One region of the Rhizobium sp. BT-226 genome, then DNA from elsewhere that is predicted to be linked to it. Evidence: predicted binding sites of a transcription regulator. Region 1 holds the regulator's gene; each other region holds the start of a gene.
What was found. The regulator PhoB, encoded in region 1, activates phosphate uptake and scavenging genes when phosphate is short. The targets are predictions, from matches to a motif close to TGTCATNNANCTGTCAT.
Positions count from the first base shown of each region.

Region 2: the regulator PhoB is predicted to act here: its motif matches at 4,115-4,131, upstream of OIU37_RS24990 (NAD-glutamate dehydrogenase).
Region 3: the regulator PhoB is predicted to act here: its motif matches at 5,043-5,059, upstream of OIU37_RS27155 (acid phosphatase).

Region 1 is NZ_JAOYTI010000002.1:1,276,774-1,284,184, forward strand. It holds gene argF (ornithine carbamoyltransferase) at 1-504, opposite strand, end outside; gene OIU37_RS16525 (aspartate aminotransferase family protein) at 547-1,746, opposite strand; gene OIU37_RS16530 (GcrA family cell cycle regulator) at 2,167-2,700, shown strand; gene phoB (phosphate regulon transcriptional regulator PhoB) at 2,947-3,630, opposite strand; gene phoU (phosphate signaling complex protein PhoU) at 3,763-4,476, opposite strand; gene pstB (phosphate ABC transporter ATP-binding protein PstB) at 4,520-5,335, opposite strand; gene pstA (phosphate ABC transporter permease PstA) at 5,352-6,674, opposite strand; gene pstC (phosphate ABC transporter permease subunit PstC) at 6,671-7,411, opposite strand, start outside.
Region 2 is NZ_JAOYTI010000004.1:91,399-98,809, forward strand. It holds gene OIU37_RS24990 (NAD-glutamate dehydrogenase) at 1-3,908, opposite strand, end outside; gene pdxY (pyridoxal kinase PdxY) at 4,185-5,060, shown strand; gene OIU37_RS25000 (carbonic anhydrase) at 5,132-5,773, shown strand; gene OIU37_RS25005 (GGDEF domain-containing protein) at 5,870-7,411, shown strand, end outside.
Region 3 is NZ_JAOYTI010000005.1:19,877-27,287, reverse strand. It holds gene pcaF (3-oxoadipyl-CoA thiolase) at 1-993, opposite strand, end outside; gene OIU37_RS27170 (CoA transferase subunit B) at 1,004-1,693, opposite strand; gene OIU37_RS27165 (3-oxoacid CoA-transferase subunit A) at 1,690-2,397, opposite strand; gene OIU37_RS27160 (IclR family transcriptional regulator C-terminal domain-containing protein) at 2,556-3,314, shown strand; gene OIU37_RS27155 (acid phosphatase) at 3,369-4,913, opposite strand; gene OIU37_RS27150 (cytochrome-c peroxidase) at 5,112-6,401, shown strand; gene OIU37_RS27145 (transcriptional regulator) at 6,504-7,411, shown strand, end outside.

The DNA of each region.
Region 1 (7,411 bases):
GACCAGCGAATGCAGCACATTGTTGCCGTCGCCGGTCCAGGCGATGGTCTTGCCCTTGATCGGGCCGCGGTGCTCTTCGAAGGTCATAATATCGGCCATGATCTGGCAGGGATGGGTGTCATCCGTCAGCGCATTGATGACCGGCACGGTCGCATGCTGGGCCAGCTCCAGCAGGCGCGAGTGCTCGGTGGTGCGGATCATGATCGCATCGACATAGCGCGACAGCACCTTGGCGGTGTCGCCGATCGTCTCGGCGCGGCCGAGCTGCATCTCGGTGCCGGACAGAAACAGCGTTTCACCACCGAGCTGGCGCATGCCGACGTCGAAGGAGACGCGGGTGCGCGTCGACGGCTTCTCGAAGATCATCGCCAGCATCTTGCCGGCGAGCGGCTTGTCGCCCGTGCCTGCCTTGAAGGCCTGCTTGCGGGCGAGCGCATCGTTCATGATCGTTCTGAGATCGGCGGATGTGACCGCCGAAAGATCGAGGAAGTGTTTAGGGCTCATATCGTCTTCTTACCTGTGCTGCGCCCGAAGGCGGCAATTTCTTCAAGCCGTCTTCTTGACCTTGGAAGCGCGGATGCTCTCGGCGGCGCGCTCGATGCGGACGAGCCCCTCGCGGGCTTCCTCGGCGGTGACCACGAGCGGCGGAAGAAGGCGGATGACGTTGTCGCCGGCGGGTACGCCGAGCAGATGGGCGGCGCGGATCGCCTGCAGCAGTTCAGCCGAGGGAACGGCGGCCTTGATGCCGAGCAAAAGGCCCTCGCCTCTGATATCCTCGATCACATCGGGATAACGATCCTTCAGCGAGGCGAGGCCCTGGCGGAAGACCAGTGCGACGTCGCGCACCTGCTGAAGGAAGCCATCGGCGAGGATGATGTCGAGCACGGCGCTGCCGACGGCCATGGCAAGCGGATTGCCGCCATAGGTCGAGCCATGCGTGCCGGCCTTCATGCCGGAGGCGGCCTCGGCGGTGGCAAGGCAGGCGCCGAGCGGGAAACCGCCGCCGATGCCCTTGGCGACAGCCATGATGTCGGGGGTCACGCCCGACCATTCATGGGCGAAGAGCCTGCCGGTGCGGCCGACGCCGGTCTGGACCTCGTCGAGGATCAACAGCAGGCCGTTGTCGTCGCAGAGCTGGCGAAGCGCCTTCATGAATTCAGGGGTGGCAGGGCGGACGCCGCCCTCGCCCTGTACCGGCTCGATGAGGATGGCGGCCGTGGCCTCAGTGATCGCGGCGCGGACCGCTTCGATATCGCCGAAAGCCACCTGATCGAAACCCGGCGCCTTGGGGCCGAAACCTTCGAGATATTTCTCCTGGCCGCCGGCGGCGATCGTCGCCAGCGTCCGTCCGTGGAAGGCGCCTTCAAAGGTGATGATATGGAAGCGCTCGGGATGGCCCTTGGAAAACTGATAGCGGCGTGCCGTCTTGATCGCGCACTCGAGCGCCTCGGCGCCTGAATTGGTGAAGAACACCTTATCGGCGAAGGTGGCGTCCGTCAGCCGTTTTGCCAGGCGCTCCTGACCGGGGATCTCATAGATGTTCGACAGGTGCCAGACCTTGTCGGCCTGCTCCTTCAGCGCGCCGACCACATGCGGATTGCTGTGGCCGACGGAGGTGACGGCGACGCCGGCGCCGAAATCGAGATATCGCTCGCCGGTTTCGGTGATCAGCCATACGCCCTCGCCTCGCTCGAACCGCAGCGGGGCACGAGAATAGGTGTCATAAAGCGGCGTGGCTTCAGCCATTGCGCGATCTCCATCAAAGTTGCCGGGCAATGACTCCGGCTAAGGAAACCAGGCCCGAAAAATTAAAAATGCCGCCTTGCGGCGGCCACTGGCACTATTTCCTTTTCGCGCTGCAATGTCAACAAAACTGCGCCCTTAGCCTATGCAGCAAGGGTGTACAGCGGCATTCTCAGTCTTCAACAGGCATTATTGCAGAAATGACACGCAGAGGCAGCAAGTTGGGGAAAACTACGAATTCGATTCATCCGGATTCATGCGACTCTTGTCACGGAGTCAGCCTCACACTAGGTTAAAGATCAATTACTAGACTGCATGCGGCGGAACTAGTCACCAAAATTGATCAAGCGTTTCTTGTTTCGGAGCTCCCGGGACAACGGTGAGGGATTCTGCCATCACCAACGCAAAAGGTGGAGACAGGGCATGAACTGGACAGACGAGCGGGTCGAGAAACTCAAGAAGCTTTGGGCCGAAGGACTGAGCGCCAGCCAGATCGCTGCGCAACTCGGCGGGGTCAGCAGAAACGCGGTCATCGGCAAAGTGCACCGGCTAAGCCTTCCGGGCCGCGCCAAGGCCGGCGGCACCAACACCGCGGCGCGAACGCCGAAACGCAATACATCGGCGCCGCGCGCGCCGAACTACGCCTCCCGGATCACCACCCGCACCGTTACCCGCCAGCAGGGCGCGACGATGCTGAAGGAAGAGATCGAGATCGAAACGATCGAGGAAATGGAATACGTGCCGAGAGGCAATGTGGTGGTGCCGATTTCGCGCCGCCTCGGCCTGACGGAACTGACCGAGCGCACCTGCAAGTGGCCGGTCGGCGATCCGCTGAAGGACGACTTCCACTTCTGCGGCTGCGAGTCCCCCGACAATTCGCCCTATTGCAGCTATCACCAGAAGCTTGCCTACCAGCCGGTCAACGAACGCCGCCGGGCGGCAGCGCGGGCAAGCTGAACGCGGGCAGCCATCGTCAGTATGTAGAAACGGGCCGAGTGGCCCGTTTTTTAATGCGCGGATGGAAGCTCAGGCTTCCCTCCGTCATGCTCGGCCTTGTGCCGAGCATCTGATCACCTCAACTACTTGAGGGAAAACCGTTTATTTTCAGATGCTTAATTTGGCGTGCGCAGATCCTCGGCACAAGGCCGAGGATGACGTCGCGGGCTTTGCCAGGGCTTTGTCAGCAGGCTCAGATGGAAGCCCTCAGGCTTCCATCGAATAACCGGCGCCGCGGACGGTGCGGATAACGTCCTGCATGTTGGAAAAATTCAGCGCCTTGCGCAGGCGGCCGACATGGACGTCGACGGTGCGCTCGTCGACATAGATATCGTGGCCCCAGACGCCGTCGAGAAGCTGCGAGCGGGAGAAGACCCGGCCCGGCGACGACATCAGGAATTCCAGCAGGCGGAATTCGGTGGGGCCAAGGCGGACTTCGCGGGTCTTGCGATGGACGCGATGGGTCTCGCGGTCGAGCTCGATGTCACCGCATTTCAGCACCGTCGACAACACTTCGGGACGGGCACGCCGCAGCATTGCCTTGACGCGGGCAACGAGCTCGGGGGTCGAGAAGGGCTTGACGACATAATCGTCGGCGCCCGTCGACAATCCGCGGACGCGCTCGCTTTCCTCGCCGCGCGCCGTCAGCATGATGATCGGCAGGCGCTCGGTTTCCGGCCGCATACGCAGGCGCCGGCAGAGCTCGATGCCGGAGACGCCCGGCAGCATCCAATCGAGGATGAGAAGATCGGGCGTGCGCTCCTGAAGCCTCATTTCGGCTTCGTCACCACGAAGGATGGTATCGACCTCGAAGCCTTCCGCTTCGAGATTATAGCGAAGAAGCACGCTGAGGGCTTCCTCGTCTTCAACAACTGCAACTCTCGGGATCATGCGTCTCGATCTCCTCGCGCATGATCCTTAAACCAGGGTGATTTAAGCAATGCATCCTGCGCAAATTCAGAAATTGGCTGCGACCTCTTTGCGCGCCCGGACGGGCGCGCACGCAATTGACTGGTGTGGGCGTTATTCGGTGACCGCGCCGACGGTGTTGGCGCTGTCGTCCTTCGGACGATCGCCTTCCGGCTGCGCGCCTGTCGCCATGTAAAAAATCGTCTCGGCGATGTTGGTGGCATGGTCGCCGATGCGCTCGATATTCTTGGCGCAGAAGAGAAGATGCGTGCAGCTGGTGATGTTGCGCGGATCTTCCATCATGTAGGTCAGGAGTTCGCGGAACAGCGATGTGTACATCGCGTCGATCTCGTTGTCGCGTTCACGGATCGCATTCGCCTTGTCGGCTGAACGATTGGTGTAGACGTCGAGCACTTCCTTGAGCTGGACGAGCGCCAGTTCGGACAGATGCTCGAGGCCGCGAGCGAGCTTGCGGGGAACGCCGGTGCTTTGGACGGCGATGACGCGCTTGGCAGTGTTCTTGCCGAGGTCGCCGACGCGTTCGAGATCGGCGGCGATACGGATCGAACCCATGATTTCACGCAGGTCCGAGGCCATCGGCTGACGGCGGGCGATCGTGACGATCGCCTTATCGCCGATTTCGCGTTCGGCGTGATCGAGGATCACATCGTCAGAGATGACCTTCTGCGCCAGCGCGGTATCGCCGTTGACCAGCGCCCGCACAGATTCGCCGACCATCTGCTCGGCCAGGCCGCCCATTTCGGAAATCCGCCTGGACAGGAACTTCAAATCATCATCATAGGCAGAAAAAATATGTGTCGATGCCATGGGCTTTATCCTCGAATAACGGGAAGGCTTGGTGTCGCCAAAATCAGCCGAAGCGACCCATGATGTAGTCCTGGGTGCGCGGATCGTCGGGATTGGTGAACATCTTGTCGGTGTCGTTCTCCTCGACGAGATTGCCGAGGTGGAACATGGCGGTGCGCTGCGAGACGCGCGCGGCCTGCTGCATGGAGTGGGTGACGATGACGATCGTGTAGTTCTCGCGCAGCTCGTGGATCAGTTCCTCGACCTTGGCGGTGGCGATCGGGTCGAGCGCCGAGCAGGGTTCGTCCATCAGGATGACTTCCGGGCTGACGGCGACGGCGCGCGCAATGCAGAGGCGCTGCTGCTGACCGCCCGACAGGCCGGTGCCGGATTCATGCACGCGGTCCTTGACCTCGTTCCAGAGGCCGGCGCGCTGCAGGCTGGTCTCGACGATCTGGTCGAGATCGGCCTTCGACTTGGCAAGACCATGGATGCGCGGGCCGTAGGAGACGTTTTCATAGATCGTCTTCGGGAACGGATTCGGCTTCTGGAAGACCATGCCGACGCGGGCGCGAAGTTCGACGACGTCGATATCGGGATCATAGACATCGTCGGTGTCCAGCGTGATCTTGCCGGTGACGCGGCAGCCGTCGATCGTGTCGTTCATGCGGTTGAGGCACCGCAGGAAGGTCGACTTGCCGCAGCCGGACGGGCCGATCAGGGCGGTTACGGTGTTTTCGCGAACGTTCAGGTTCACATCGAAAAGCGCGCGCTTCTCGCCGTAGTAAACCGAGACATCCTGGCCGATCATCTTATACGGGACGTTGCTCATCTTCTGATCCAGCGCCTTCTCAACTGCAGCTTCCGTCAACATGTTCATGATCTTGTAACTCCGTTTACCAGCGGCGCTCGAAGCGACGACGCAAGAGGATGGCGCCCATGTTCATGACGATCAGGAACAGGAGCAGGACGATGATGGCACCCGAAGTACGCTCAACGAAGGCACGTTCGGCCTCGTTGGCCCACATATAGACCTGTACGGGCAGAGCCGTCGAGGGATCGAGCGGTGTCGTCGGCGCATTGGCGACGAAGGCGACCATGCCGATCAAGAGCAGCGGCGCGGTTTCGCCGAGCGCGTGCGCCAGGCCGATGATCGTGCCGGTCAGGATGCCGGGCATGGCGAGCGGCAGCACATGGTGGAACACCATCTGCATTTTCGAAGCGCCGAGGCCGAGCGCTGCGGCGCGGATCGACGGCGGCACGGCGCGCAGTGCCGCACGCGTCGCGATGATGATCGTCGGCAGGGTCATCAGCGTCAGCACCAGGCCGCCGACCAGCGAAGCCGAGCGCGGCAGGCCGATGAAGTTGATGAAGACGGAAAGACCGAGCAGACCGTAGACGATGGAAGGGACCGCGGCGAGGTTGTTGATGTTGACCTCGATCAGGTCCGTCAGCTTGTTCTTCGGCGCAAACTCCTCGAGATAGATCGAGGCGGCGACGCCGATCGGCAGAGAAAGCACGAGCACGATCAGCATCAGGTAGAGCGAGCCGATCAGGGCGACGCCCAGGCCTGCGGCCTCCGGACGGCTGGAGTTGCCGTTGACGAAGAGGCCGGTGTTGAACTGCTTGTGGAGAGCACCGCTCGCCTTCAGCTCGTTCATCCAGCCAACCTGCTTGTCGTTGACCTTGCGGTTCTTCTCATCGACCAAGAGGTCGATCTGGCCCTTGTTGGCGCTGTCGACATTGGCGTCGGCGAGCACCGTGACATTGACCGTCTTGCCGATGATCGACGGATCGGCGATCACCATATCGCGTAGCTGGATCGGCGCACTCTTCGACAGCATGGCGGATGCATCGCGCACGTCGGGACGGCTCGAGGCATTGATGTTCAGCTGCTTGACGATCGCGTCACGCAGGAGAACCGGATAGTTGGCGGCGATCAGCACCGAAGGGTCGGTCGCACGCTTATTGTCGGGGTCGATCGTCTTCTCAACGAATTCGATCGGCAGGGTGATCGCCGTCTGCTGGAAGGCGGTATAACCTTTGCCGATCACCGTCCACAGCAGGATGAAGAGGAAGACGAGACCGAAGGTGATGGCGGCGATGCCATAGGCCTGGAACCGGCGCTCGGCGGCATAGCGGCGCTTGATGCCGATATCGCGGCGGGCTGGCGCCTTGGAAACGGTGACGCCGGCGGTGGGAGAAACAATATCCGTCATTCGTACTGCTCCCGGTATTTGCGCACGATGTAGAGCGCATAGATATTGAGGCAAAGCGTGATGCAGAACAGGGTGATGCCAAGGGCAAAGGCAACCAGTGTCTGCGGCGAGGTGAACTCAAGGTCGCCGGTCAGCTGGTTGACGATCTTGACGGTCACCGTCGTCATCGGCTCGAAGGGGTTGATCTGGATGCGGGCAGCCACACCAGCGGCCAGCACGACGATCATGGTTTCGCCGACGGCGCGCGAGGCAGTCATCAGCAATGCGCCGACGATGCCGGGAAGGGCTGCGGGCAAGACCACTTTCTTGATGGTTTCGGAGCGTGTGGCACCAAGACCGAGCGAACCGTCACGCAGTGACCGCGGCACGGCGGTGATGATATCGTCCGACAGCGAGGACACGTAAGGGATCAGCATGATGCCCATGACGATACCGGCCGTCAGAACGCTCTGCGCCTGAATGAAATTGCTGTAGTTGCCGGAGAGAAGGCCGCTGACCTGGGCGGAGAAATCGCGCAGGAACGGGCCGACGGTGACGAGCGCGAAGAAGCCGTAGACGATCGTCGGAATGCCGGCGAGCACTTCAAGCAGCGGCTTGGCGATCGAGCGCACCTTCATCGAGGCGTATTCGGCCATGTAGATGGCGGCAAAGAGGCCGACCGGCACGGCGACCAGCATGGCGACCAGGCCGATATAGATCGTGCCGAGCAGCAGCGGGATAAGGCCGAACTGACCGAA
Region 2 (7,411 bases), on a different contig from region 1:
TTCGACTTCTGCATCTTGACGGGGAAATAATTCGACAGCGTCGCGATGAAATAGGGATCGTCCGGCAGATCGCTTGCGGCGAGCGCATCGAAGAGCACGATCTTGGCATAGGACACCAGCACGCCGATTTCCGGCCGGGTCAGCGGCTTGCCGGCCGCATAGCGCTCCGCCAGGGTCTGGTCGTCCGGCAGCGTCTCGACCTTGCGATTCAGCTGCTTGGCGCCCTCCAGAACCGTCATGAAGCGCGCAAGTTCCAGGCCGTTTGCCGTACCCTTGCGTTCCGTCAGCGAGATCGCCAGCGACTGCAGGTAGTTGTTGCGCAGCACCAGGGTCGCGACTTCGCCGGTCATCGACGAAAGAAGCTGGTCGCGTTTTGCACGCGTCAGGCGCCCGTCATGCATCGCGGCCGCCAGCGCGATCTTGATATTGACCTCGACGTCCGAGGTGTTGACACCGGCCGAGTTGTCGATGGCGTCGGAATTGCAGCGCCCACCTTTCAGACCGTAGGCAATGCGGCCTTTCTGGGTAACGCCGAGGTTTGCGCCTTCGCCGATCACCTTGGCGCGCACCTCCACCGCGGTGATGCGGATCGGGTCGTTGGCGCGGTCGCCGACTTCGGCGTCGGTTTCGGACGGCGCTTTCACATAGGTGCCGATGCCGCCGAACCAGAGCAGGTCGACCGGGCTCTTCAGGATCGCCGTCATGATCTCGAACGGCGTGGCCACGGCCTTGTCGATGCCGATCGCGGCAACCGCTTCCGGCGTCAGCGTGACCGATTTCGCTGCGCGCGAAATGATCATTGCACCCTTCGACAGAACGCTCTTGTCAAAATCCTGCCAGCTTGAACGCGGCAGGTCGAAGAGCCGCTGGCGCTCAGTCAGCGTCTTTTCCATATCGGGGTCGGGATCGATGATGATGTCGCGGTGATCGAAGGCGGCAATGAGCCGGATCTTCGGAGACAGCAGCATGCCGTTGCCGAAAACGTCGCCCGACATGTCGCCGACGCCGGCGACGGTGAAGGGTGTCGTCTGGATGTCGATGTCCATTTCCCGGAAATGGCGTCTCGCGGTTTCCCAGGCGCCGCGGGCGGTGATGCCCATCTTCTTGTGGTCGTAACCGGCCGAGCCGCCGGAGGCAAAGGCGTCGTCCAGCCAGAAGCCGGCTTCCTGCGCCAGTGCATTGGCGGTGTCGGAAAAGGTCGCGGTGCCCTTGTCGGCGGCGACGACGAAATAGGGATCGTCACCGTCGAGCCTGACGGTATCCTTCGGCGGGACGATATCGGCACCCGCTATATTGTCGGTGATCGAAAGCAGTGTACGGATATAGGTCTTGTAAGCCTCGCGGCCGGCATTGAAGATCTCGTCGCGGCTGCCGCCGACGGGGAGTTTCTTCGGATAGAAGCCGCCCTTGGCGCCGACCGGCACGATCACTGCGTTCTTGACCTGCTGCGCCTTGACGAGGCCGAGCACCTCGGTGCGGTAATCCTCGGCGCGATCCGACCAGCGCAGGCCGCCGCGTGCCACTTTGCCGAAGCGCAGGTGCACGCCTTCCACCTCGACGCCATAGACGAACATCTCGCGGAAGGGTTTCGGCTGCGGCAACCCGTCGACCAGGTGTGGATCGAGCTTGAAGGCCAGCATCGGCTTCGGCGAACCATCCGGGTTCTTCTGGAAATAATTGGTGCGCAGCGTCGCATCGACGATGTTGACGTAGCGGCGCAGGATACGGTCGTCGTCGAGGCTCGGCACGTCGGCAAGCTCGGCCTCGATCGACTGGTGCAGTTCGGCAAGCTTCTTGACGCGGACCTTCTCCGAAAGCCTGGTGTCGAGCGTGTCATGGAAGAGACGAAAGATAGCGGCGGCGACACCGGGATATTTGTCGAGCGTCGTGGCGATATAATCCTGCGAATAGGCGATGCCGGCCTGGCGGAGATAACGCGCGTAGGCGCGTAGCACGTTCGCCTCGCGCGCCGAGAGCCCGGCCGAAAGGATCAGCCGGTTGAAGCTGTCATTGTCGATCGTGCCGGCGAAGGCGGCGACGAAGCCTTCCTCGAGGGCGGCGCCGTAACGCTGGAGATCGATTTCGCCGCCATTGCGGGCCTCGAGCTCCATGTCGTGCAGCACGACGAGTTTCTTTTCTCCATCGGCGGCCGGCACCCCGATGTCGAAAGTGCGTTCACTGACGACGTTGAAGCCGAGATTCTCGAGAAGCGGCACGCGGCGCGACAGCGCCAGCTGGCCGCCAGCGTGGAAAATCTTCAAGGAAAGGATGCGGCCCTGTTCTTCCTGACGATGGTAGAACTGGATGCGCAGCGGTTCGCCGGCGGCGCAGGCACCGATATCGGCGAGGTCGGCCACGGTTTCCTCCGGCGTGAAGGAATCCTGGAAGGCTTGGTCGACGGATATCTTCGGAGCTTTGGCCCCGGCCAGCGCCTCGAAACGGTCGTCCCAGCGGGCCGTGATTTCGCGGATCACCTGCTCGAGCTTTGCCTGCGGAATGCGTGGCGTCTTGCCGCCCGAGCGGCCGATGATGAAATGCACGCGCGCCACGCCGCCTTCCGGGAAAGCCGGGTAATAGGCGGAGACACGACCGTCGTAGACAGTCTTCAGATAGGTGCCGATCCGTTCGCGGACGATCGAGTCATACTCCTCGCGCGGCACGTAGACGATCACCGAGACAAAGCGGTCGAAATGGTCGATGCGCGGCAGGACGCGGACGCGCGGCCGATCGGCCAAGTCGTTGATCTGTTCGGCAAAACTTGCAAGCAGCGTCGTGTCGATCTGGAAAAGGTCGTCGCGCGGATAGGATTCCAGCGTGTTGTCGAGCATACGGCCGGAATGGCTCATCGGGTCGAAGCCGAAATGTTCCTTCACCTTCTCGATCTTGGAACGCAGCAGCGGGATTTCCGAGGCGAGCGAGGTATAGGCGGTCGAGGTGAAAAGGCCGACGATGCGCAGCTCGCCGGTGACGTTACCCTCAGCGTCGAAGCGCTTGACGCCGACATAATCCATATAGGCCCGGCGATGGACGATCGATTTCACATTCGCCTTGGTGACGATCAGGAAGTCGGGGCCGTCGAGGAAGGCGAGGATCTCAGGCGTTGTCGTTACGGCGTCCTTGCCGGTGCGCAGCACGAGAACATCGGGATTGGAGAGGATGCCGAGGCCTGCACCCTTGTCGCGTTCGACCCTGGCATCGGTCCCCTTGCCGGAATAGACATATTCCCGCATGCCGAGGAAGGTGAAATTCTCATCGCGCAGCCAGGTCAGGAAAGCGACGGCTTCGTCGCGATCGGCCTTCTTCCGGCTGGCGCCATTGGCCGCAAGCTCGGCGATCACTCCGTCGATCTTGGAAAGCATCGGCTTCCAGTCGGAAACCGACAGGCGGACCTGTTCGAGGACTTTTTCGATGCGTTTGACGAGATCGGCCGCCTGGGCGGAATTGAGGGGGGCAATATGAAGCTGGATATGGCTGACGCGGTTGGCCGGATCGCTCGGGTGATCGGCGGAATACATCGCCGGCGCCTTGCCCTTTTCCATGACCAGGATGGGATGCACGGCCATGAACAGGTCGCGATAGGTGCTCGTCACTTCGCCCATGACCGATTCAAACAGAAAAGGCATGTTCTGGTCGGTGACTGAAAGCACCGAGACGGCGATGCCATCAGGCGTCACATCGGCAATCGTGTCGATGCTGACGCGGCGCGCCTTGCCGTTCCAGGCAGCAAGCTCCTTTGCCGAATGCACGGCGGAGAGCGCTAGCATTTCCGGCGTATAGAGTTCGAGATCGTCATTGCTTGCCCGGCCGAAGAGAATTTCCGGATCGAGATGCGCCTCGCCTGTCGCCTTGGCGATCTTGCGCGCGCTTTCGATCTGCTTTTCCCGTTTCGGATTGTTTCTGGCAGCCATGGATCGCCTCCCTCAATGTCTGATTTTTTGCAAGCTAGCAGAAGATTCTTCGAAAAAATCTCTAAAAGAGAGGTCCGAAGGATTGTTTTGACGCTTTTTTGGCGCTGGAAAAGAGAAATTGTAAGAGATTTTCCGCTTTCTTCGCCAAGCGAAAGCGAAAGTCCCGTCTTCCGGTTTTTCGTTCCGCCGAACATTTCCACGCCCGCATGAAGAATGGTTGACAGCGTGGCGTCAAAAAGATCATCAAACGCGGTCATCATTCGGATCTTGGATATCATGTCGGAAAATGCAGCGGGCGCAGTCATCGTCATTTCCAGCCATGTGGTGCGGGGCTCGGTCGGAAACCGGGCAGCCGTCTTTGCGCTGGAGACGCTCGGTCATCCGGTCTGGGCCTTGCCGACCATCGTGCTGCCCTGGCATCCCGGCCACGGCCGCTCGACGCGGCTGACTTTTGCGGAAACGGATTTCGACGCGGCGATCGACGATCTGATCCGCGCGCCCTGGATCGGCGAAGTCAAGGCGGTGCTTTCGGGCTATTTCGGCAATGCCGCCCAGGCGCGCTCCGTCGCCCGGCTGATCGGCGCGCTGAGGCAAAACAATCCCGAGCTGCTCTATGTCTGCGATCCCGTCATGGGCGATCTCGGCGGCCTTTACGTGCCGGAAGCGACCGCTGAGGCCATTCGCGATCATCTCATTCCGCTCGCCTCGCTCGCGACGCCGAACCGCTACGAACTCGCATGGCTTTCGGGGGCAGCCCTCGAAGATAACAGTGCGATCATGGAGGCGGCGCTCGCGCTCGGACCATCGCGCATGCTCGTCACTTCGGCGGTGCCGATGATGGCGGGTGGCACCGGCAATCTCTATCTTTCCGGCCGTCACGCGCTTCTTGCGGAGCATCGCGTCGTCGACAACCCGCCGAATGGTCTCGGTGACCTCATCGCCGCCGTCTTCCTGTCGCGCCTGCTTTCCGGGATCGAGGACGAAAAGGCGCTGCAGCTTGCCACCGCCAGCGTCTTCGAGGTGCTTGCGCGTGCCGTCAAGCGCGGCAGCAACGAGTTGATGCTGGCAAGCGATGCTTCCAGCCTTTCGACGCCGATGGCCATGGTGCAGATGCGCCGGCTCGTGCACCCGGCGCAGCGGCGGAAAAAATGACGCATCTGCCAATATGCTCATTTTGCGGTGCAGCAGTTGATCTTGGCTTCGGCGCGCGCTAATCCAGAAGCATGCAGCGTTTTCCAAACCCCCTTCTGGACGGCTATCGCAACTTTATGAACGGGCGTTATGCCGACGCCCGCGACAGGTATCGGCAGCTTGCCGAAAACGGTCAGAGTCCCCATACGCTTGTCATTGCCTGTTCGGATTCTCGCGCGGCACCGGAGCTGATCTTCGATGCCGGCCCAGGCGAATTGTTCGTCATCCGCAACGTCGCCAACATGGTGCCGCCCTACGAGCCGGACGGTCATTTTCATTCGACCTCGGCCGCACTCGAATTTGCCGTGCAGGTGCTGAAGGTCTCGGATATCGTCGTCATGGGCCATGGCCGCTGCGGCGGCATCCGCTCAGCGCTCGATCCGAATGCCGAGCCATTGTCGCCCGGCGATTTCATCGGCCGCTGGATGTCGCTGGTCAAACCCGCCGCCGAGCAGATCCAGAGCAACGACGTGATGACGGCTGCAGAGCGGCAGACGGCGCTGGAGCGTGTCTCCATCCGCAATTCGATCAACAATCTCAGAAGCTTTCCCGACATCAAGGCGCTCGAGGAAGCGGGAAAGCTTCATCTCCACGGCGCCTGGTTCGACATTTCGACCGGTGAACTCTGGGTCATGGACGCCGAGACACGCGACTTCATTCGTCCCGAAATCTAGGGACATGCCAGTTTATCAGTTTTTTAAGGATTGTTGTTAAGCTTGCCGTCAATTGGTCGCGCACGACCGACGTTTTGATCACCGTGGCGATTGGCGATGAAGTTCGAAACCATCAAAAGGGTTATCCTGGCCGCCATCATGCTGCCCTTCGTCTTCATGCTCATTGAAGGCGTCGTCGTCATACGTTCTTCGGTCAATCAATATTGGAACCTCGAAAAGGACCGGCAGTTCGCCGATGTGCTTGCCCGTGGCGGGTCGATCGCCGCCACGGAGATTCTGACCGAAATTGGCGCGACCCGCCGCTACCTTGCACATCCCAGCAGCAGGACTGCCATCGACATGCAGCAAAGCCGGGTGACGCTCGATCGCGAACGCCGCGCTTTTTACGCCAGCCTGCCCTCCCGCGATGCGCTCGACGAGGGTCTCGTCGGCGAATTATCGATTCTCAGCCTTGCCTATAGCCGCATCGTCGCGGCGCGCAGCGCCGTCGACCAGGGCCGTTATACCGGCAGCGATCCCGGTTCCATCTACTGGTATGCGGCTCTCAAGCAGCTTGCCGTCGTCGATGCGCTTTCACCGCTGATCAGCGATCCGGTGCTGCTTGAAAAATCCAACCAGCTGATGGGCATCCTGCTGACCTATTACGGCGAAAGGCTGATCACCGGGATCGGCACCCGTTATCTCGACCAAGGGGCTTCCGCCAGATTGCCGGTGGAGCTCTTCGTGCAGGGCAAGGTCATGCTCGGCGAGGGCATGGATCACATGGTTTTCCATTCCTCCGCGCCGGTCGTGCGCCACATCGTTGCTTATCTCGGCCGCAGCAGCCAGGTGAAGGCGGATGCGATCACCGATGCCATTCTCGCCGGATCGCGGCCGACACGCGCCGTGCATGATTTCTGGGCCGCCGCGCAGAGCGAGCGCATGAGCTTCCTGCAGCAGAAAATGATCGAGGCCGCACAGGATATTCACGAGACCGGCGAAAACCTTTCGACGCGCTCGCACATACACCTGACGCGGATCCTGGCGCTGTGTGCCGGCCTGCTGATACTCGCCACATTGGTGCTGCTGCTGGCGGCAAAGGGCCTGCACCTGATCGACCGGCTGACCCAGGATCGGGAGACGCTGGTGGGCGAGTTGCGCAGCGCCGCCCAGACCGATCTTCTGACCGGCCTTTACAATAGGCGCGGCTTCGAGGTCGCCGCATCCGCACTTCTCACACAGGCCGAGCACGGATCACGCTGGATTTCCGTCGTGCTCTTCGACCTCGATCATTTCAAGAAGACCAACGACGTTCACGGGCATGACGCCGGCGATGCCGTGCTCCGGCATGTCGCGGGCGTCGCGCGTGAGAATTTTCGTTCCTTCGATCTGCTGGTGCGCCATGGCGGCGAGGAGTTCCTGGCGCTTCTGCCCGATTCGACGCCTGACGATGCCGCAATCGTTGCCGAGCGTGTGCGGCTGGCGATCGAGGCGGCGGAAATCCCCCTGCCGAGCGGCGATGTTCTCAAGGTGACGGCGAGTTTCGGATGCGCCGGACGGGCAAATGAAGCCACCAACCGGAACTTCGAGGATCTGGTCAAGCGCGCCGACCTGGCGCTTTACGCCGCCAAGGCCTCCGGCCGCAATTGCGTCGTCTCG
Region 3 (7,411 bases), on a different contig from region 1:
CAGCCCCTGGCTGGCAAAGGCCTCGTTGAGTTCGATCACGTCGAACTGCTCGGCAGTCATGCCGAGCCGCGCCATCAGCTTGCGCGAGGCCGGGATCGGACCTACACCCATCACCCTTGGCGGAACCGCGGCAGCCGCGCCGCCGAGGATGCGGGCGATCGGCGTCAGGCCATATTTCCGCGCCGCCGCTTCGGAAGCGACGATCAGCGCCGCCGCCCCGTCGTTGACGCCGGAGGCATTGCCGGCCGTCACCGTGCCACCTTCCTTCTTGAAAGGGGTCGCGAGTTTGGCCAGCGTTTCGATCGTCGTCGCGCGAGGAGGCTCGTCCTTGTCGACGACAACAGCATCGCCCTTGCGCTGCGGGATCACCACCGGAGTGATCTCCTTCGCCAGCCGTCCGTTTGCCTGGGCGGCAGCCGCCTTCGCCTGACTTCGCACGGCAAACGCATCCTGATCCTCGCGGCTGACATGATAGTCCTCGGCGACATTCTCACCGGTCTCCGGCATGGAATCGACGCCATACTGCTTCTTCATCAGCGGGTTGACGAAGCGCCAGCCGATCGTCGTGTCGTGGATTTCGGCCGCCCGTGAAAAGGCAGTCTCGGCCTTCGGCATGACGAAGGGCGCGCGCGACATGCTCTCGACGCCACCAGCGATCATCAGCTCGGCCTCGCCGGAACGAATGGCGCGCGCCGCCGTGATTACCGCATCCATGCCGGAGCCGCAGAGCCGGTTGATCGTCGTGCCGGGAACCGCGATCGGCAGGCCGGCCAGCAGGGCCGACATGCGCGCGACATTGCGGTTGTCTTCACCCGCCTGGTTAGCGCAGCCGAAGATCACATCGTCGACGGCTTCCCAATCAACGGCGGCATTTCGTTCCATCAGCGCCTTCAGCGGGATCGCACCGAGATCGTCGGCCCGCACCTGGGACAGCGAGCCGGCGAAGCGGCCGATCGGCGTTCTGACATAGTCGCAGATAAAGGCTTCGGTCATGGCTTTTTCCTCAGAGTTGCGGGACGACGAGGTCGCCAACCGGCCCCTCGACGTGCAGCGGAGCACCGGTCATCGCCTGCAATTCCTCTTGCGACATCGCAGCCAGCTTCTCGCGCAGGACGAAGCGTCCCTTGACGATGTCGATGACGGCATGGCTGGTATAGACACGGGTGATGCAGGCGACGCCGGTCAGCGGGAAGGTGCATTTTTCCACCAGCTTCGGCTCGCCTGTTTTGGTGACATGCTCGGTGATGACGCAGACCTGCTTGGCGCCGTGGACAAGGTCCATGGCGCCGCCGACGGCCGGCACGCCTTTGCTGCCCACCCGCCAGTTGGCAAGGTCGCCATTCTGGGCGACCTGATAGGCGCCGAGGATCGCGACGTCGAGATGGCCGCCGCGCACCATGGCGAAGCTGTCGGCGTGATGGAAGAAGGCAGCACCCGGCTTCAGCGTCACCGCTTTCTTGCCGGCGTTGATCAGGTCCCAGTCCTCCTCGCCGGCCGCCGGCGGCTCGCCGAAATTCAGGATGCCGTTTTCCGTGTGGAAGATCGCCTGCCGGCCGGGTGGCTGATAGCGGGCGACCATTTCGGGAAAGCCGATGCCGAGGTTCACATAGGCGCCGTCGGCGATGTCCTGCGCGGCGCGCCAGGCGATCTGCGCATTGGAGAGCTTGATGTCTTCGCGAGTATCGATGGTCATACGTAGGCCACTCCGGCTCGAATGAGCTCTTCTTCCTGCTGGGGACGGGGGACGGCGACGACGCGGTCGACGAAGATGCCTGGTGTCACCACCTGCTCAGGATCGATGCCGCCGGCCGGCACGATGGATGAGACCTGGACGATCGTCTTTACCGCCGCCATGCACATCAGCGGATTGAAGTTGCGACCGGCCTTGTTGTAGGTGAGGTTGCCCTGGATGTCGCCGATCGCAGCCTTGACGATCGCGAAGTCGGCCTTCAGCCAGCGCTCCTGCACGTAATGGCGGCCATCGAATTCGGCGATAACCTTGCCGTTGGCAAGTTCGGTGCCGTAGGCCGTTGGTGTATAAAAGGCCGGGATGCCGGCCCCGCCGGCGCGGATGCGCTCGGCAAGCGTTCCCTGCGGCACCAGCTCGAGCTCGATTTCGCCGGCCAGATATCTATCCGTGAAGGCGCGCGGATCCGACGACCGCGGGAAAGAGCAGATCATCTTCCGCACCATGCCGGCATCGATCATCGCGGCGATGCCGATGCGCCCGTTGCCGGCATTGTTGTTGATCACGGTGAGGTTTTTGGAGCCCTTGTCAATTAAGGCATGGATGAGCTCGATCGGCGCGCCCGAGCCACCAAAACCACCGATCATGACGGTCGCGCCATCACCGATCTCAGAGACGGCTTCCGCCGTGCTCCCGACTGTCTTGTCCATGCGGGATCTCTCCTTGGCTAAATGCGGCCGGGAACTCCATCCCGTCCTCTGGCGCAGACATAAAGCGCGGCATCTCGGGCGGCAATGTATTTTGTGCGATATTTGACATTTGTTCGTATACCGCACAGAATGGGATGAAACTATTGGAGACCGAACCCATGCGCGAAACGGATTTCGTCAGCGGCTTTGCCCGCGGCCTGAAGGTCATCGAAGCCTTCGGCGAAACGCGGCAGCGGCTTTCGATCGCCGGGGCCTCGAAGCTGACCGAGCTCGACCGCGCCACCGTGCGGCGCTCGCTGCTGACGCTCGCCGAGCTCGGTTATGCCGATTATGACGGCAAGTTCTTCACGCTGACACCGAAGATCCTGCGGCTTGGCCATGCCTATCTCGCGGCGACGCCGCTGCCGGCGCTGCTGCAGCCGCATCTCGATCATCTCTCGGAAAAGGCCGGCCAGAGCGCCTCGGCTTCGGTGCTCGACGGCACCGACATCGTCTATATCGCCCGCGCCTCGCAGCGCCGAGTCATGTCGATCAACCTCACCCCCGGCAGCCGCCTGCCCGCCTACTGCGCCTCGATGGGGCGCGTGCTGCTTGCGGCCCTTGCCGAGAGCGAGGCACGCGCCATCCTTGCCCGTAGCGAGCTGAAGCAAAACACTGCGAATACCAGGACCGACCCCGATGATCTCATCGCCGAATTCCGTCGGGTCCGCACTGAGGGTTACGCCATTATCGATCAGGAGCTGGAAATCGGCCTCTGCTCCATCGCCGTGCCTATCGACAACGACCGCGGCGAAACGGTCGCGGCGATCAATATCGGCGCGCCGGCCGCCCTCGTCCCGGCCGCGGAGATGAAGGAACGTTATCTGCCGCTGCTGAAGGAAACACAGGCCGCATTGCGGCCGCTGCTGCGCCGCTGACAATAGACTTCGTTCCGAGCGGCCCCAGCCAGCACCGGGGCCGCTCGTAATCGGTCAATGCGTCAGGTCGAGCGCGGCTGTGAGATCACCCATCGGCGGCCGGTCGTTGTTGCGCAACGCCTTGTCGCGGGCGAGGATGCCGGGCAGCACCGGCAGATCGTAGCGCGCGGTGATGAAGCGGATGATCGAGGTCGTGTCGTACTGGGTATGATCGACCATGCCGCCCTTGGCGAAGGGCGAGATGATGAAAGCTGGAATGCGGTTGCCCGGGCCCCAGCGATCGGCCTTCGGCGGCGCGACGTGATCCCAGAAACCGCCATTCTCGTCATAGGTGACGATGACGAGCATATGGCCCCATTGCGGGCTCTTTTCGAGATGGGAGACGACATCGGCAAGATGCTGGTCGCCGCTCGAGACATCGGCATAACCGCCATGTTCGTTGAGGTTGCCCTGCGGCTTGTAGAAGGAAACCGCCGGCAGCTTGCCATCGTCGATATCCCTGAGGAAGGCTTCGCCGCCAAGGCCGCCGTCTTTCAGATGCTCGGCGCGCGCCGGCGTGCCGGGCGCGAAATTGGCGAAATAGTTGAACGGCTGGTGATGGAACTGGAAGTTCGGCACCGGGGTGGCATTCTTGCCGTCCAGGACTGCCTGCCAGGCGCCGCTATACCAGGCCCAGCTGACACCCTTCAGCGACAGGAGGTCGCCGATGGTGATTTCGTGCTGTGGCGGCAGCGTCGTTGCCGCCGCCGGATCGGCATAGGCCGCATCGCCGTCCTTGGCCGGCGGATTGGCGCTCGGCTGGTAGGGCGGCTGCATGGTGTTGACGGCGTAGAAGTCAGGCGTCAGCGTGCCGTCGGAGACAAATTTCGGTGCGCCCTCCAGCGCCGACTTCGGCGCGTTCTCCGCCACGGTCAGGGATGTGCCGTCCGCATCGACCTTGGCGATGGTGGGCTTGGCCGGGCTCTTGTCGGCATCCGGATAATAGGGCGCGCAGGCGCAGACCAGCGCGAAGTGGTTGAGGAAGGAACCGCCGAAGGCGCCCTGGAAGAAATTGTCGGCAATGACGTATTTCTTGGCGACCTGCCACATCGGCAGGATGGAGCCGTCGTAATGGCCCATGACCAGGCTGCCGGAATCGGCCCAGGCGACGAACTTGTCGTTCCTGCCGCCGTCGATCTGCATCTGCTCCTGGTAGAAGCGATGCCAGAGATCGCGGGTGATGACAGAAGGAGCCTGGGCGAAGCCCTGCGGATCGTCGATCGCGAAGGAGGCATTGGCAAGATGGGCCGACTGCGCCTCGGTGACGGCAGGCGAGACACCCTTGGCGGTGAGGCCGCCCCAGGCCGGCGGCAGCTCGGAGAGCGGCTGGCCGTCGCGGTCGAGCTGGCGGGCGCGATCGGCAGTGACGTTGGAGAGCCCGTCGGTGCCGGGAAAGCTGCCGTAGAGATTATCGAAGCTGCGGTTTTCGGCATAGATGATGACGACATTGTCGATCTTGTCGTAACCGGCCGGCGCCGCATGGGCTGCCGTCGCCATCGCAAACGGCACGATGGCCGATCCGGCGAGACAGATCGAATGGAGGAGTTTCAGTCTTTTCACGGAGAGTACCTCATGGCTAAGGGGCGTTGGCTAGAGGGAGCGGAGAACGCTCGGGGCACCTCGACGCTATTCCGGCCTTCTATCAACTTTGTGACACCAGGGGTTGCCGTGATGCCGCAGGAGGATCGCCGTCATCAATTTGTTGCAAGGAGGTTCGATCATGGAGGAAACCAGCGCCAACTTATTGGAATCCTTATCATGACGACGAAGATCATCTGGCTTGTGCGGTCCGGCCTGGCCGTCGGCATGGGTGCCATGGCGCTTGGTCTTGCCATTTTTCCCCTGCGGCAAAGCAGCGCGGCGACCGCCGCCGGCCTGCATCCCGGACCGATGTCGCGCACTGAGGCTTTCGCCCGGGCCGAAAAGCTGACCGCGCTCGGCCGCAAGATATTCTTCGATACCTCGCTGTCAGCCTCGGGGCTCCAGGCCTGCGCTTCCTGCCATAATCCGGCACACGCCTTCGGCCCGGCATCGGCCGTGCCGGTCGAAATGGGCGGCGAACATATGGACCAGCCGGGGCTGCGCGCCGTTCCGACGCTGCGTTACCTGCAGGCCGTGCCTGCTTTCACCGAGCACTATTACGATTCCGAGGACGAGGGCGACGAAAGTGTCGACAATGGCCCGACGGGCGGCCTGACCTGGGACGGCCGGGTCGATCACGGCGCCGATCAGGCAAAAATCCCGCTGCTCTCGCCTTTCGAGATGGGCAACAGGGATGCGGCCGAGGTGGTGGCGAAGCTGCGCAAGGCCGCCTATGCCGACGACATCAAGGCGGCCTTCGGTCAGACCGTTTTCGACGATCCCGAGGATGCCTTCGCAGCCGCCGCCGAAGCGCTCGCCACCTTCGAACAGAGCGGCCCGGATTTCTATCCCTATTCCAGTCGCTACGATGCCTTTCTCGCCGGCAAGGCGACACTGACGGCGCAGGAGTTGCGCGGGCGGCAACTGTTCGAGGATCCCGCCAAGGGCAACTGTTCGAGCTGTCACTTAAGCGAGCCCGCCAATGACGGCGAGCCGCCGCAATTTTCCGATTTCGGCTTCCTCGGGCTTGCCGCACCCCGCAACATGGCGATCCCGGCCAACAGCGACCCGAACTACCACGATCTCGGCCTTTGCGGCCCTCAGCGCACCGACTTTGCCGGACGCAGCGACTATTGCGGCCTGTTCCGCACCCCGACGCTGCGCAATGTCGCGTTGAAGCAGAGCTTCTTCCACAACGGCTATTTCCACTCGCTGCGCGACGTCGTCTCCTTCTATGCGACGCGCGACAGCGATCCCGGCCGCTGGTATCCCAAAAATTCAGACGGCACCGTCCGCAAATATGACGACCTGCCGCAAGCCTATTGGAACAATCTCAACCAGGATCCGCCCTTCGGCAGGAAACCGGGCGACGCGCCTGCCCTCACCGACCCCGAGATCGACGACATCGTCGCTTTCCTCGGAACCCTGACCGATGCCGATCTGCAGCCTGAGGCGACCGGGCATTAGGAATGACGTCTTTCTCAACAATAACAATCAAACCGTCGAAGCATTCCCACTTGATGTATCATAATTTCCGATATACATCATTTCATCGGAAATACTGGGGGAATGATGGAACGTTCGTTTTTGACGATTGCCGCCGGCGAGAATAATGATGCGATACGCGCGCTTTCGGCGCCGGCGCGGCTGGAGATGCTCAAGCTGCTTTGCGCTAAAGGGCCGATGAATATCAACGATATCGCGCGTGCTCTTTCGCTGCCTCAATCGACCGTCGCCACCGGGATCCAGATTTTGGAAGACGCCCGGCTTGTTGATTCCCAGCTGACGAAGGCCCGCAAGGGAAACCAGAAGATCTGCTCGGCGATCTACAGCGAAATTCTGATCAGCTTTGAGGAAAGTGCCGCCCAAAGGGCCAACAATATCATCGAAGTCGAGATGCCTGTGGGGTTGTACACCAGTTGCGACGTCCATGCGCCGTGCGGTCTTTGCTCCACCGAGAGCGTCATCGGCCCGCTCGATGTTCCCGACTATTTTCTCGATCCGCAGCGCATGCAGGCCGGGCTCGTCTGGTTCGGCAGGGGATATGTGGAATATAAATTTCCCAACAATGCCAAGGTGTTGAACAAGGATATCCGCGCCATCGAATTTTCGCTGGAGCTGTCGTCGGAAGTGCCGGGCACCAATCCGGACTGGCCGTCCGATATAACCCTCTGGGTCAATGGAATGGCGATCGGCACCTGGACGTCGCCCGGCGACTACGGCGACAAGCGCGGCGCCTTCACGCCGGCATGGTGGAAGCTCGAGGGCTCGCAATATGGGATGATGAAAACCTGGCGGATTTCCACGCGCGGAACCTTTATCGACGGTATCGCCGCCTCGAATGTCACGCTCAGCGATCTCGCCCTTGCCCAGCACTCCTCCATCCGGCTTCGGGTCGGCATCGCCGAGAATGCCGGCCATACCGGCGGCGTGAATATTTTCGGCCGCGGCTTCGGAAATCACGGGCGTGATATCAT